2 regions of the Streptomyces sp. R11 genome follow, and region 1 is predicted to be linked to the other one. Evidence: riboswitches for the same ligand, from Rfam matches in the RefSeq annotation. Region 1 holds a riboswitch; the other holds the start of a gene.
The links. Region 1 has a riboswitch for cyclic di-AMP ahead of AB5J55_RS36795 (LysM peptidoglycan-binding domain-containing M23 family metallopeptidase). Riboswitches for the same ligand answer to the same signal wherever they lie in the genome.

Region 1 (4,751 bases):
GGCGTGGCCGCGGACGAGTTCCGCTGCCCGGATCCCATGGGCGCAGCCCTGCGCCTGACGGCCCTCCTCGACGGGCTCGCGGTGCAGATGACGTCGTACCGCGGCACGGTCTCACGCGCGCGTGCCCAGGAATGGGTGGACGAGGCGCTCGCCCGGGAACTGGGGCTGGAGCGGGAGGCGTTGACGGCGTCGTCGCGCTGACGCCGGCGCACGTGTGGGCCGTACCGACGCGTGATCGGTACGGCCCACGCGTGCATGTCACCCGCGAACCGCTTGCAGGTCGCTTGAGAACCGCTCTCAAGCCACCGATTCGATCCGCATCTTGATGTCGTACGGCGACAGCGCGCCCTTGGCCGTGACGTGGTCCCCCGACGACTCGCCCCGCAGGCGTCGCCCGATCCAGGGCACCAGGTACTCGCGGGCCCACTGGACGTCGTCGCGGCGGACGTCGAGGGTGCCGCGGGGCGGGAGCGGCGGCCAGGGCTGGTCAGGGTCGGCCGGGATCTCCAGGCCGAGGACCTGGCCCGCCCGCAGCGCCACGCGCGTGTGCCCCTCGGGAGACAGGTGGAGCCGGTCGTGGTCCCAGGCCCGGCGGTCCTGAACGGTCTTCAGGGACCACAGGTCGAGAACCGGGCATCCGTACCGGTCGGCGATGGCCCGCACATGACCGTTGTACGTGGCGATCTTGCCGCGCAGATGTCTCAGCACGGGCACGCCACGGGTGTCGAAACCGGTCGTCACCATGACGGTGCCGACCTCGGAGGTGAGTCGGGCGATCGCCCGCTCGAAGCGCTCGGCCACCTCGTCGGGATCGGTGCCGGGCCGGATGATGTCGTTGCCGCCCGCACAGAACGAGACCAGGTCCGGGGCCAGTTCGACGGCCTTCGGAAGCTGGTGCTCGACGATCTGGTCGAGCAGTTTGCCGCGCACGGCGAGGTTCGTGTAGTTGAAGTCGCCCTCGGGTCGTCGGTCCGCGAGCAGGACCGCGAACCGGTCGGCCCAACCGACGAACGCCCCGTCGGGGCCGGGGTCGCCGACGCCCTCGGTGAAGCTGTCCCCCACCGCAACGTACGACCCGATCACTGATCTGCTGTCACTCTTCGAATCGTCTGCCACATCGGCCCATGATTCACCTTCGAATGTGACCTACGCGACCGTAGGACGGGGTTGACGATCGGTGAGATAAGCCACTCCTAAAGTGTTCACCAAACGTGGAATAACCCTCTGATCAGGGGTGTTGTGGGCGCAACCGCCACTCAGCCGTGTGCACGCACACCGAAGGCCGGACCCGGGGATCGGGGTCCGGCCTTCGGCAGCGTGTCAGGCAGGTGGTTTCGCGGCAGGCGTCAGCCGATGGAGACGCCCTTCGAGCGGAGGTAGGCGACCGGGTCCAGGTCCGAGCCGTAGTCCGGGGTGGTGCGGATCTCGAAGTGGAGGTGCGGGCCGGTGACGTTGCCGGTCGCGCCGGAGAGCCCGATCTGCTGGCCCGCCGTCACTGACTGGCCGCTGGAGACGGACAGCGAGGACAGGTGGGCGTACTGGGCGTAGTGCCCGTCGGCGAGCTGGATGACGACCTGGTTGCCGTACGCGCCGCCCCAGCCGGCCGAGACGACGGTGCCCGCGCCGACCGCCTTCAGGGGGGTGCCGGTGGGGGCGGAGAAGTCGACACCGGTGTGGTAGCCGCTGGACCACATGCTGCCGGCCACCTTGTAGGCGGTGCCGAGGGTGGCGCCGTCGAGGGGGGCGGAGAAGCCGCTGGAGGCGCTGGTGTTCTCGGCGCTCTGGGCGGTCGTGGTGGTCTTCGACGCGGCGGACTTGGACGCCGACGACTTCGAGGCGGTCGTGTCCGAGGACGGCTTCGAAGGCGCGGAGGAGGAAGACGAGGGGGCGGACGAGGACTTGGGGGCGCTCGTCTCGGCCTTCTTGCCGCCGATGGTGAGCTTCAGACCCGGGTGGATCAGCGCCGGGTCCGCGCCGACGGCCTCACGGTTGTCGGCGTAGAGCTTCTTCCAGCCACCGCTGACGTTCTGGTCGTCGGCGATCTTCGCAAGGTAGTCGCCGACCTTGACCGAATAGGTCCGCGCGTCCGCCTTCTTGCCGGTGGCCTTCTTCTCGGCCTTCTTCTCGGCGACCGGAGCGGACTGAACGGCCTTTTCCGAAACGGACTGAGAGGGAGCGGCGTGGGCGCCGGCGGCCCCCATGAGCGGGAGAGCGAGAGCGGCGCCACCTGTTCCGGCGATGGCGATGGAGCGGGTGAAGCGCAGGGACTTCGGGCGGCGATGCTTACCCTTCGCGGGCATGGCGAATTCCTCTCCGGCGCCTGCGAGGTGAGCTGTCGGGTGCGGGCTGGAGATGCCCGGTCGCGTCGGGACGCGACTTGACCCCAAGCCGTTCCGGAGACCGGAACAGGCGGTTGTACCTGTGGGTCCCCCGCTCCTGCCGGGTACGGGTGAGTTAGCGCGGGATCCGGTCGGCGGCAGGATTAGGCGTCCGTCCGGATTGGTGTGGAACGTAAGCGAGGAAGACGCACCGGAACAAGTGAGGGGTTCCGTCCGAATGCGTTCCCGTTGATCCCTTGTGGGAATTACCGGTCACACTCCGTGAATTATCGGGACGTCGCCCGACTCAAAACCCCTCGAAAAGCATGTGAATTACGTGAACATGACGAGCGACGCACGGTCACGAATATGACGCTCCTCACGTGACACTTCTCCAGCTCCCTTTACTCCGGAGCGAGTTGGAATTTAAGGCGCCAATTCGGACAGAACTCCTAGATGCGACGCAGTCGGATAACTGTCGCATCAAGGTCGCCCCGCAAGTCGGTGCGTAGTCCGTGATGCACCAATACAGCCCCTCGGTGAATTTCGCCCGTTTCAAGGCATTCATACGACGCTGTCGGGTCCAGGGCGCGCAACCGCAGCGGCGGGGCGGGTTCGCCGTAGCTCTGAGCCTGGAGCCAGGCCAGGACGACCGTCTCGTCACCGAGTGCGTACTGGACCGCACTGAGCCCGCCACTCGGGGGCCGCAGCCGGTAGAGGTCGCCGCGCTGCACCACGGGCCGGATCTGCCTGTAGAGCGTCACCCACTCCCGCGCTTCGGCCAGCTCCCCCTCGGTCCACCGGGTGAGGTCGCCGCCGACGCCGAGCACTCCGGCCATCGCGCTCACGAACCGGAAGCGCAGGGAGGCGGCCCGGTGGTTGAGCATGGCGTTCGGGCTGTCGGTGACCCAGGCGGCCATGGCCCTCGCCGGGTGGATCTGGCTGAAGCCGTGCTGGATCGCGAGCCGGTCGAGGGGGTCGGTGTTGTCCGAGGTCCACACCTGGTCGGTACGGCTGAGCACACCGAGGTCGATCCGTCCGCCGCCGCCCGAGCAGGACTCGAAGGCGACGCCGGGGTGAGCGGCGCGCAGCCGGTCCAGCAGGGCGTACAGAGCGCGCACATGGTCGACCCACAGGCGCTGCGGGTACGCCTCACCGGGCCAGCCGGCGTCGGTGAAGCAGCGGTTGAAGTCCCACTTCACGTAGTCGATCGGGGCGCTGGAGAGGAGTGCGTCGAGCTGCTGCCAGAGGTACTCCTGCACGTCGTCGCGCGCGAGGTTCAGTACGAGCTGATTGCGAAGTTCCGTCCGCTTTCGTCCCGTTTGATGCTGAACCCATTCGGGATGGGCGCGATACAAGTCACTGTCCGGATTGACCATTTCCGGTTCGACCCAGATGCCGAACCGCATGCCGAGTGCGTGCACGTACTCGGCGAGCGGCTTGAGCCCGGACGGGAAGCGGTCGGGGTTGGGGGTCCAGTCGCCGAGCCCGGCGCGGTCGCTGGTGCGCTTCCCGAACCAGCCGTCGTCGACGACGAACAGCTCGACGCCGATGGCCGCGGCCCGCCGCGCGAGCAGGCTCTGCTGCTCCTCGGAGATGTCGAACTCGGTCGCCTCCCAGGAGTTGAACAGCACCGGCCGGTCCTGGTCCGCGTCCGGGATCACGTACGCGCGCTGGTACGCATGCCAGGCGCGACTGGCCCCGCCGAAGCCACCGTCGCTCCACAGGCCGGCGAAGACGGGCGTCGTGAAGGACTCCCCCGTCGCGAGGCGCAGCAGGCCCGAGTCGTCGTATCCGGCGCCACCGGTGATCTGCACGCGCGCGTCGGGGAGTTGCGCCACGGCGATGCGCCAGGACCCCGACCAGCCGAGAGCGCAGCCGTAGACCTCGCCGCGCTCCTCGGTGGCGTCCGTGTCGAGCGCGACCCAGGGCAGATGCTGATGCCCGGTGTGTCCGCGACGGCTGCCGATGACCTTCTCACCGTAGGTGAGTGGGGCCTGCGTGAGCCTGGACTCGGCGCCCCACCTGCCGTGCAGCTGGGACAACCGCCGGCCCTCCCGGTCGGGCAGTGTCCAGGTGGCCGAGTCGGCGCGCAGCAGCTCCAGGACGGGTCCCTGGTTGTCCAGAGTCACCCAGCGCTCCACGACGTCCGCGCGCATCCGGTAGTGCAGGGTGACGTTCAGCCCGCCGTCACGAAAGCGCAACCGCAGCTCGTCACCCTCGGTCTCGTGTCGCTCGAAACCCCACTCGGTGCCACGCCGCTCGTCGGTGCGCACGGACAGGGCGGGGCGTACGAAGCGGGGGCCGCCCTCGACCGGGTACTCCTCGCGGCCGTCGAGCGGGGACTCGAAGGGCCAGTACTCCGGCAGCGGGCGTACGGCGAGGGCCTCGGCGTCGGCGAGGGTGATGCGCGGGCCCCAGTGGAGGTGCAGG
Region 2 (4,751 bases), 6.8 Mb from region 1:
CCGCCGAACCCGGCCAGGTCGACGGACGTTACGGCGACACCGGGCACGCCTGGGAGCCGGTCCCGGTCCCCGACCGCATCGGCAAGGCGGTGCACGAGTACGTCACCCTCGCCGGACTGGCGTACGCCGCCTTCGACTTCGCCGAGGACGAGGACGGCATCTGGTGGTTCCTGGAGTGCAACCAGAGCGGCCAGTTCGGCTTCGTCGAGCTGGAGACCGGGCAGCCGATCGCGGAGGAGGTGGCCCTGTGGCTGGCCCAGCGCAGGCCGGACCGCCGGGCGACCGAAGGCCGCGGGTGAGTCGGGTGCCGACCGTCGAGGGGGCGGTCGGCGCCACGGCGCGGGCGTGCCCCGCGAAGCTCGCCCACTCCTACTTCCCCAGCTCCTTGCGGATGCGGTCCAGCATGAATGCCGACGACTCCTCGGCCCGCTCCTCCCACGCGAAGACACAGGCCGTCGCCACGCCGTCGAAGTTCAGCTCGCGCAGCGTGCAGGGCCCGTCGCCGGTGGCGATCCCCGCGATCCAGTCGCGGAACTCGGTGTCGAAGGCCTCCCGGTAGCGGCCCGTCCGTCAGCACCCCCGTGCCGTGCTGTCCGGCGGTGCGCAGACCGACCGCGGCGGGGTCGGGCAGCCGGACGAGGCCCTCCTCGCCGACGGTCTCGCACTGGATGTCGTATCCGTACTGGCAGTTGACGAAGACCTCCAGGTCGATGCGGACCCCCTTGGCGGTCTCGAACAGCATGATCTGCGGGTCCCTGAGGTGCGCGAAGCGCTTGCTCGTGGCGCGCGGTGCGACGACCTGGGTGGAGACGATCTCGTCGTCGAGCAGTCGGCGCAGCACGTCGACCTCGTGGACGGCCGTGTCGAGGGCGGCCATGGGGGGGTGTACGACTGAGGGACGGTCGGGTTGCGGTGGGCGCAGTGCACGATCAGCGGTTCGCCGATCCGGCCGGGGTCGATGACCTACAAGCCATGCACCATCTCGTGGAGCTGGGGCACCGCCGGGTCGTGCACATCGACGGCGGGCGCGGCCCGGGCTCGGCCGAGTGGCGTCGCGCCTACCGGGCCGCGATGCGCGCATCGAGACGAGCGGTCTGCTACTCGCCGAGCGTGACCAGGGCCTGCCCCTGCCCACCGCGGTCCTCGCGGGCAATGACCGGTGCGCCATGGGCTTGTTGATGGCCCCGACCCGCGCGGGCGTCGAGGTACCGCGCGACATGTCCGTCGGCGGCTCCGACGACAACCGCCTCTCCCGTCTGATGCCGGTCGGTCTGACGACGGTCCGTCAGGACGCGCTGCTGATGGCAGAGTACGCGGTGCGGTTCGCCGTGGAGCGGCTGGAGAAGCCGGAACTGGAGCCGCGCGAGGCCTTGTTGGACCCCAAGCTCGTGGTGCGGGGCACGAGCGGGCCGGCCCCGCGCGTCCCGTGACGGCGGCCGATCGGTGGCTCAGGCGGGCCGGATCACGCTGTGGATCGCCGACTCCCCGGCGTAGTAGATGGACTCCTCGCGTATGGAGGAGCCCGGGCCCGGTGCGTGGATCATCGTGCCGTTTCCGGAGCAGATGCCGACGTGGCCCGCATGGAACAGGACCAGGTCACCGGGCTCGGCGTAGGTGACCGCGATGCCACGGCCGGCGGTCGCCTGTTCCGGTGCGGTGCGGGGGAGGGCGATGCCCGCGGCCTTCCAGGCGGCCTGGGTGAGGCCGGGCCCGTCGTAGGCCTCCGGGCCCGTCGTGCCCCAGACGCAGGGCTTGCCGAGCTGGGCGCGGGCGAAGTCCAGGGCGCGCAGGGCCCGGGTGTCCTGCGGGCCCGTTGACGTGAGGGCGGCGCTCGGCTCGACGGACGGGTTCGTGTCGAGGGTCTGGTCGGCAGCGGTGATTGCCGGACCCGGGATCGCGGTCTGGCCCGTGGCGATGTCCTGGCTCGCGACGACTGAGGGGAGAGGGTCGGTGAGCGGGTCCGGCGTGGTGACTGCCGGGAGTGGGTCGGTGAGCGGGTCCGGCGCGACGACTGAGGGGAGTGGGTCGGTGAGCGGGTCCGGCGTGGTGACTGCCGGAAGTGGGTCGGTGAGCGGGTCCGGCGTGGTGCTCCAGGGCGTCGACGCGGCCCAGGCCGTCGTACCGGCCGGGACCGTGGTGAGGTCGGCCGGCCCCTGTGCCTGCAGTGCCTGCCATTGTGCGTCGGCAGAGGGATACGCATCGGCCGTGGGCTGGGCCTGGGTCGGCGCGGCCCCCCAGGTGTCGGTGACCGGCGCCGCCTCGATCGCCGCGAGCGGCGCGCTCTGCCGTGCGCTGTACGCGGACAGCAACGCGCGGGCCCGGTCGAGCTTGCGCTGGTTCTGCTCCTTGGTCGTGCGCAGCGCGGACCGCTCCTGCGGCTCGGCCGTGGGCTCGGCGGCCGGGAGGGGCAGGGCGAGGGCGCTCCCTGCGGTCGTCTGCTGCGGTGCCTCCGAAGCGCCCGGAAGTGCGGCAACGGGCCCGGCGGTCAGCTCGGCCACGGCAGCCGTCCGGGTGGCCGCACCGGACGTGAGCTCGGCGACCGGCGCGGCGGGCAGCTCCAGGGCGGCACGGCCCGACGACTCCCGCGCCTGATCGGGGCCGTTCGCCGGGCGCGCGGACCGCGTCCCGGTGGGGCGCTCGGGCATCCGGTCGGTCGGCAGTACCGCCGGCACAATCGGACCCACCTTCGCACGGGCGGCGTCGAACCACTGCCGCGCGACGCTGTCGAGCGCGGGGTCGCTGTGCCTGCTCTCGTTGTCACGGGGCGCGGCGGCGGCCCGGCGTGCGGTGTCCGTCGGCCGGTCGGTGCGCGCCCGCGATCCCGTCGCTGCCGCGCGGGTGGCGTTGAAGGTCCCCGTGTCCGACTCGGCCTGGTCGTAGAGGGAGCTGACCCGCCGGCTGACCTCCTCGCGGCTCGGCGCCTCGTCCGCGGCCGACGGGGCTGCGTTGGCCGTCTGGGCGAGCAGGGCCACAGAGGTCAGGGCTGCCGACGCGAGTGCGGAATTGCGCATGCCCGGGAGGCTCAGAGCCCCCGGACGCGCGGTGCGTTCCGGCGCCATGGGTGACGTACTCCTTCCGTACTCCGCCTACCGAGTTAGCTGACGGGTTCGGGCGGTCGTCTCCGGAAGGTGTGCCCTACGGCCCGCGCCCCGAAGGGCGGTTGGGCCGATTCACCCCAAGTTCGGTTGGGTCCCCGGCTCCAGTGGACCCTTGCGGGCGCGCACCGGACTCGGCGGAGGCCGCGCGTCCCGGCGGGGTTCGCCGGAGTTCGTCGTGCGGTCCGATGCGTAACCTAACCAACTTGTGAGGCCCGCGTGAAGATTGACATGTGAAATGTCCGATACGTTTTTGTGACCTTCGACGCTCCGAGTGAGAAAGAGACCGGATTCACTTCGCGGTGCGCTGACTTCGCCACGCTTCGTAATGATCGAGGACCGTCTGCTCGATCGGACGGTAGGCGATGCCCAGTTCGTGCACGCTGCGGCTGTTGTCCACCTGGAACCGGATGCCGAGGTGCTTGCGGATGTAGTCCTGGCTCAGTCCGAACGCCGGGCCCAGGACGCGAACGGGCCAGTGCGGGAGCGCGGTGCGCGGGAGGCGCAGGTCACGGGGATGGCGGGCCCGGATCATGCGGGACATCTCGTGGAAGGACGTCATGGTCCGGGCGGCGAGGATGTAGCGGCCCTTCGCGTCCGGGTTCCGGGCCGCCGCGATGTGCGCGTCGGCCACCTCACGCACGTCCACCGTGGTGAAGCTGAAGTCGGGTGCGCCGTAGAAGAAGTAGCCCTTGAACAGCTCCTCCAGCAGGAAGAGGCTGCCGGACTCGGAGGTGGGGGTGAGGGAGGGGCCCAGGATCAGGCCGGGGTTGACCGACACCATCCGCCAGCGGCCCTGGGCGGCTTCCGCGTCCCACGCCGCGCGTTCCGCGACCGTTTTCGCGTAGTGGTACGGGTTGTTCTCCATCGTGCTGGTGGTGTTGAAGTAGCGCTCCGACAGCACCGCGTCGTCCATGGCCAGTACGTCGGCGTAGTCGCCGAAGATCGCACCCACGGTCGAGGTGAGGACGAGTCTTTCGACTGTGGGTGTGCGCTCGATGGCCGCCAGCACATTGCGGGTGCCGAGCAGGGCCGGATCGACGACGTCCCTGCGGCCGTCCTTGATCTTCTCCGGCATCAGGAACGGCGACGCCACATGGAACACCACTCCGCATCCGGTCATCGCCTCGTCGAAGGAGCCCTCGGCCAACAAGTCCGCCTCGAACAGGTGGAGGCGGCCCGGATGTGCCTCCTGCATCTCCAGCAGGGGGCGTACCTTCGCCGTGGCGGCCGTGCTGCGTACCGTGGCGTGGACCCGATACCCGCGCTCCAGCAGCCGTTTGACCAGATGACTTCCGACGAACCCGCTGCCTCCGGTGACCAACACGGCCGTCGACCCGTCTGCGCCCACCGTCACTCCTTCTCCCGCGCGGAAGCCGGTCGATCACGGTAGCGTCGTTCGCACGGGAGTGAGCACTGCTTCACGTCGTCGGCCGAGTTCCACGGGCCGTGCGTGTCGCAGGAGTGGTCGAGGTCGGGGGTGGCCGCCGCCACGTGGGTCATCGTGGCGAGGCTGATGCCCAGGTGCGAGTTGGAGTGCATCGACAGGGCGATGCCGAACACCTCGCAGACCGCCGCCAGTTCACGGGTGCGGCGCAGTCCGCCCCAGTAGTGGTGGTCGGTGAGGAGCACCTGGATCGCGTTCTGCTCGATCGC

Region 2: it holds a riboswitch for cyclic di-AMP, as region 1 does, so the genes downstream of both, AB5J55_RS05020 (NlpC/P60 family protein) here and AB5J55_RS36795 (LysM peptidoglycan-binding domain-containing M23 family metallopeptidase) in region 1, are expected to answer to the same signal.

What each region holds. Positions count from the first base shown of each region.
Region 1 covers NZ_CP163432.1:7,947,514-7,952,264, reverse strand. The annotation lists gene AB5J55_RS36805 (TetR/AcrR family transcriptional regulator) at 1-201, shown strand, start outside; gene AB5J55_RS36800 (SGNH/GDSL hydrolase family protein) at 298-1,083, opposite strand; gene AB5J55_RS36795 (LysM peptidoglycan-binding domain-containing M23 family metallopeptidase) at 1,347-2,300, opposite strand; cyclic di-AMP (ydaO/yuaA leader) riboswitch at 2,305-2,462, opposite strand; gene AB5J55_RS36790 (alpha-galactosidase) at 2,771-4,751, opposite strand, start outside.
Region 2 covers NZ_CP163432.1:1,098,244-1,102,994, reverse strand. The annotation lists gene tgmB (ATP-grasp ribosomal peptide maturase) at 1-299, shown strand, start outside; partial or broken gene AB5J55_RS05035 (sugar phosphate isomerase/epimerase) at 370-489, opposite strand; partial or broken gene AB5J55_RS05030 (Gfo/Idh/MocA family oxidoreductase) at 502-963, opposite strand; partial or broken gene AB5J55_RS05025 (substrate-binding domain-containing protein) at 967-1,430, shown strand; gene AB5J55_RS05020 (NlpC/P60 family protein) at 1,449-3,011, opposite strand; cyclic di-AMP (ydaO/yuaA leader) riboswitch at 3,068-3,245, opposite strand; gene AB5J55_RS05015 (NAD-dependent epimerase/dehydratase family protein) at 3,388-4,446, opposite strand; partial or broken gene AB5J55_RS05010 (enolase C-terminal domain-like protein) at 4,518-4,751, opposite strand, start outside.